DNA from 2 places in the Phocaeicola coprocola genome. Region 2 is predicted to be linked to the other one. Evidence: riboswitches for the same ligand, from Rfam matches in the RefSeq annotation. Region 2 holds a riboswitch; the other holds the start of a gene.
What was found. A riboswitch is a leader RNA that binds a small molecule or an ion and turns the genes downstream of it on or off. The one in region 2 is predicted to bind cobalamin.
Positions count from the first base shown of each region.

Region 1 (2,206 bases), 1.2 Mb from region 2:
AGCGAAATCATCAGAAAAATGGAACAGCTCAATAAAATGAGCCAGCAGGATAAAATACAAAGCCGGTCGGTAGTGCTCTCCGACGAGGAACAGGACAATCTGGCGGAAGTTATAAACATCTGCTACAACAACTTTACCGACCGGCTTTGGAAAAAGTTCCCGACACTGACAAAGGCGGACATCTCGCTTTGCTGCCTTATCAAAATCGGCATCTCAAACAGCAACATGCTTTACCTGCTCGAAACCAATAAGGTCGCCTTGAAGAAACGGAAAAACCGCCTCAAACACGACAAGATGGGTATGGACGAAAACGATTCGCTGGATGAGTTTATCATGGAATTCTGACAAGCATTATGCTCACTCTTTCACCCATACATGTTCTATCTCTACGACATACATTTTATGGAATCCGCCATGTCCTTCGCCGTACCAGCGGCTTACCAGTGAGGCATCGATAAACTGCTCGGGCTTTATCATATCGGCATACAGTTTTCTGCATTCCAGTACCATACGTGCCTGCTCGTAGGCAATGTTTCCTTCGGGAGTGGCAAAAGGTTTCAGTCCGGTAGCCGCTACCTTATCAATGTCGCGCCCAGATTTGGAACCACAGATTTTATGTATATCTTTATGCTCTTCGCCCAGGAAAGACAGGGTAAGCGTTTCTCCCTCTTCAATAAACTGGTAGGTATAACGCTCGGGACGGATGAAAATAAAGGCTACGGGCTTTGCCCACAAAACACCGGTTCCGCCCCAGCTTGCCGTCATCATGTTAAACTTTTCCTGTGTTCCGGCCGTTACCAGCATCCATTCCTTACTGATAGCGTCGAACATGTTATCTTTCAGTTCCGATACATTTATTTCTTTCATACATGCATATATTTAATGATTCATTCAGACAAAACTACTAAAATTATCGGTATTCTCCGACAAAAGAGTTCTTAATACAAAAACATTTTCAAAACAAAAAAACTGTATTAAAATTCAGAAAAATAAATTATCTTTGCCATCGATTGGTTCCGGAAGGTTGTTTCGACCCGACGGATTAAAAGGGAATCGGGTGAAAGTCCCGAACAGTCCCGCTGCTGTGAAGCTCATCAAGCACGTTGACAATTACTCATTGCCACTGGATAAAACCGGGAAGGTGTCAAAGCGTGTGAGTCAGTCAGAAGACCTGCCATCGTTTTTATTAATTAACCGAACTCGGGGGATAGGACGGTTGAACGTTTTACATAATGCTTAATAAACTTTGCTATTCAGTAATGTTTACCCTGCTGGTGTGGGGTATAAACATGTGTGCACCCGTACATGCACAAAATAAGTTAGATAGTGGGTCAGTAGAAATTTAGTGGGGATTATTTTTTATACTCGTAAAGTATTGCTTACTTCGCATTATGAAAAACGATTATTTGAATATGCTAGCCAGCCTCGTGTTGCCGGCTCAGATATTAGATTACTTTCTTATCTCTGGAGTTGAACAAACCTCTCAAGAGATTCATATTAGTCTGGATGAAAAGATGAATTCCAAGTTAAGCAATGACGAACATTTTGAATCCAAAGGTTTTATGGAAGCTGTTAATGTGACAGACTTTCCCATACGGGACCATAAGGTAATCCTCAAGATCAGACGTCGTCGTTGGACGGACTTGCGCACAGGTAAAAGTTTCAGTATTCCCATCGACCTCGATGTTGTAGCCAAGGGAACCAGATACTCCAAAGAATTTGGGGCTTTTTTAAAAGAAACGTATGGAGACATCCCCAGTGACCTGCCGTACGCTTGAGGAATTCTATCATATAGATGGTCATACATTTGAAAAACAGTACAAGGAGGTTCTCAGCGGATATCGTAATTGGGAACAGTTATCCCATGCCGGTGAATGGATGCTGTTTCCGGAAAATATGGGACCGTATCTGGCGATTGACGAGACCTCACTCTCCAACGGTGAACTTTACACCTTTGTAACCAACCGTGATGCCTGTACGAGAGAGTGCTCCCTGGTAGCTGTCGTGGCAGGAACTAAATCAGAGGATGTAATAGCTGTACTGCAACGAATTGACGAGGAAAGCCGTTATGCCGTTAAAGAAGTGACACTTGACCTTTCAGACTCCATGCGCAAGATTGTACGGACTGCATTTCCTGAAGCCAGCCGTGTGATAGACCGTTTTCACATTCAGAGATTAGCTTGTGATGCTGTGCAGGAATTACGCA
Region 1 is NZ_JBGKGM010000001.1:703,050-705,255, forward strand. It holds gene ACDG22_RS03030 (tetratricopeptide repeat protein) at 1-345, shown strand, start outside; gene ACDG22_RS03035 (flavin reductase family protein) at 358-867, opposite strand; cobalamin riboswitch at 994-1,193, shown strand; gene ACDG22_RS03040 (ISAon1 family transposase N-terminal region protein) at 1,392-1,778, shown strand; gene ACDG22_RS03045 (ISAon1 family transposase) at 1,744-2,206, shown strand, end outside.
Region 1: another riboswitch for cobalamin. It lies ahead of ACDG22_RS03040 (ISAon1 family transposase N-terminal region protein); the one in region 2 lies ahead of ACDG22_RS07880 (ABC transporter substrate-binding protein).

Region 2 (2,206 bases):
AGCTGAATACCGAAGCCGAGTCTGTAGACGACATGGTTGCAGCAAGCAGCAAAGAAACCATCAGAGTAAGTTCTATGTTGGCATGCGTGTAATGCGAAAGGAAGAAAATAAACAATCCGGTAAGCAGTGTGGTGACCAATACTCCCACAGTAGAGAGCAGTATACCTTGTTTTAAGACTGGTTTGATATCGGCGTATCGGGTATCCATTCCTCCCGAGAACAAGATGATGCTGAGTGCCATCATGCCGATAAACTGAGCGTCTGAAGCACTGTTGAACTGAATGCCGAGACCGTCACTGCCGAAAGCCATACCTACCAGCAGGAATAACAGCAGGGTAGGGATACCGAAACGATATCCGGTTTTGCTGATTAGAATACTTGTAAAGATTAAAATAGACCCGACTAGTAAAATATTTTCTGCAGTAATCATAGATGATATCAACTTTTAATATAAACACAAAGTAAACAAATAAAATTGGATTTTGGTTCACCTTTTATTGCATTATAAGTACTTATTGCATATATTTGTCACAGTTTTGTTCCGTCGGGCTTCCGATTGGTATATGCGAGGCCACGGATGAAAAGGGAATCGGGTGAAAGTCCCGGACAGTCCCGCTGCTGTAAGCTCCTTTGTAAAGGTTTGTTTACTACTTCAGGTCACTGCTTTCTTCTGTTTGAGAAAGTGGGAAGGCATAACAAACCGGAGTAAGTCAGAAGACCTGCAAAACGAAATCATGCTTGTGCTCTCGAGGAAAGAGTAGCAAGAACTATGTTTTTACTATGTTAATATTGAGGAAGCTGATGTGAGAATGATTATTTCTCATATTGCTTTGTTTATTGTAGACCGATAAATTATTATAATCATGGCAAATGAACTGAAGAAATACATACTATCTGCCCATATAGTACTTATGGTCTTGCTGTTTTCCGCTTGTAACGGAAAGAGCAAGACCTCTTTTATGCAAGAAGGAGGTGATACACTGAATTTACGCTATGCAGAGAATCTGCAAATTGTAAAATACCAGCATTATACTCAGGTTACCCTGCGTAATCCCTGGGACACACTGAAAACGTTGCATACATATTTGTTGGTCAATAAACAGGATTCGTGTCCTTCATCCTTGCCGGAGGGTACAATTGTTCGGGTTCCTTTATCAAACTCCCTGATATTCTCGTCTGTGCACTGCGGACTTTTACAGGAGTTGGGCGCACTGGATAAAATAAAAGGAGTATGTGATTTGCAGTACATCCGTGTTCCTGCTATATTGGAAAGTTGTCGGAAAAAAGAAATAACCGATGCGGGGAGCAGTATGAATCCGGACATAGAGAAAGTGATAGACATGCATCCCGACGGTATCTTGCTTTCACCTTACGAAAACAGTGGTGGTTACGGACGTATAGAAAAGCTGAATATACCGATTCTTGAATGTGCCGACTATATGGAAACTTCAGCATTGGGGCGTGCCGAATGGGTACGTTTTTATGGGTTGCTGTTTGGAAAAGAGGCTGAGGCAGACTCTTTGTTTGCTGGGGTAGAGGAGGCCTATCTTTCACTCCGGAATCAAGTGAAAGACATAACACCGAAACCGACTGTCATTACAGAACTGAAAACCGGTGGTACATGGTATGTGCCGGGGGGAAACAGTACAATGGCAAAACTGTATGCCGATGCGGGGGCACGGTATATATTTGCCGATATTCCTCAAAGCGGTTCTGCTTCTTTGGCTTTTGAAACAGTATTCGATAAAGGACAGCACGCCGATTTCTGGCTGATAAAATACAATCAGCAGGTGGATAAAACTTATAGAGAACTGAAGAGTGACTATGCGCCATATGCCAATTTTGATGCGTTCCGCAATCGTCGGGTATATGGATGTAATACCAGCCGCATTTCTTTTTATGAGGAAGTACCTTTTCATCCAGAATTGTTGCTCAAGGATTTGGTAAAAGTATTTCATCCTGATATCTTGAAAGATTATACTCCAAGATATTTTACTAATTTAGCGGAGTGATATCTCAGAAAGTGTGTGCATGAAGACAAATAGAGGATATATATATGGTTGTGTACTTGCTGTAATGATTGTGCTGCTTATGGCAGCCAATCTGGTTTTCGGTTCGGTAGATATTCCGGTGAAAGCCGTAGCAAACATCCTTTTTGGCGGAGAAGTAGAAAAAGACAGCTGGCAGTTTATCGTATGGGAGTCGC
Region 2 is NZ_JBGKGM010000001.1:1,916,231-1,918,436, forward strand. It holds gene ACDG22_RS07875 (potassium/proton antiporter) at 1-430, opposite strand, end outside; cobalamin riboswitch at 521-741, shown strand; gene ACDG22_RS07880 (ABC transporter substrate-binding protein) at 876-2,012, shown strand; gene ACDG22_RS07885 (iron ABC transporter permease) at 2,032-2,206, shown strand, end outside.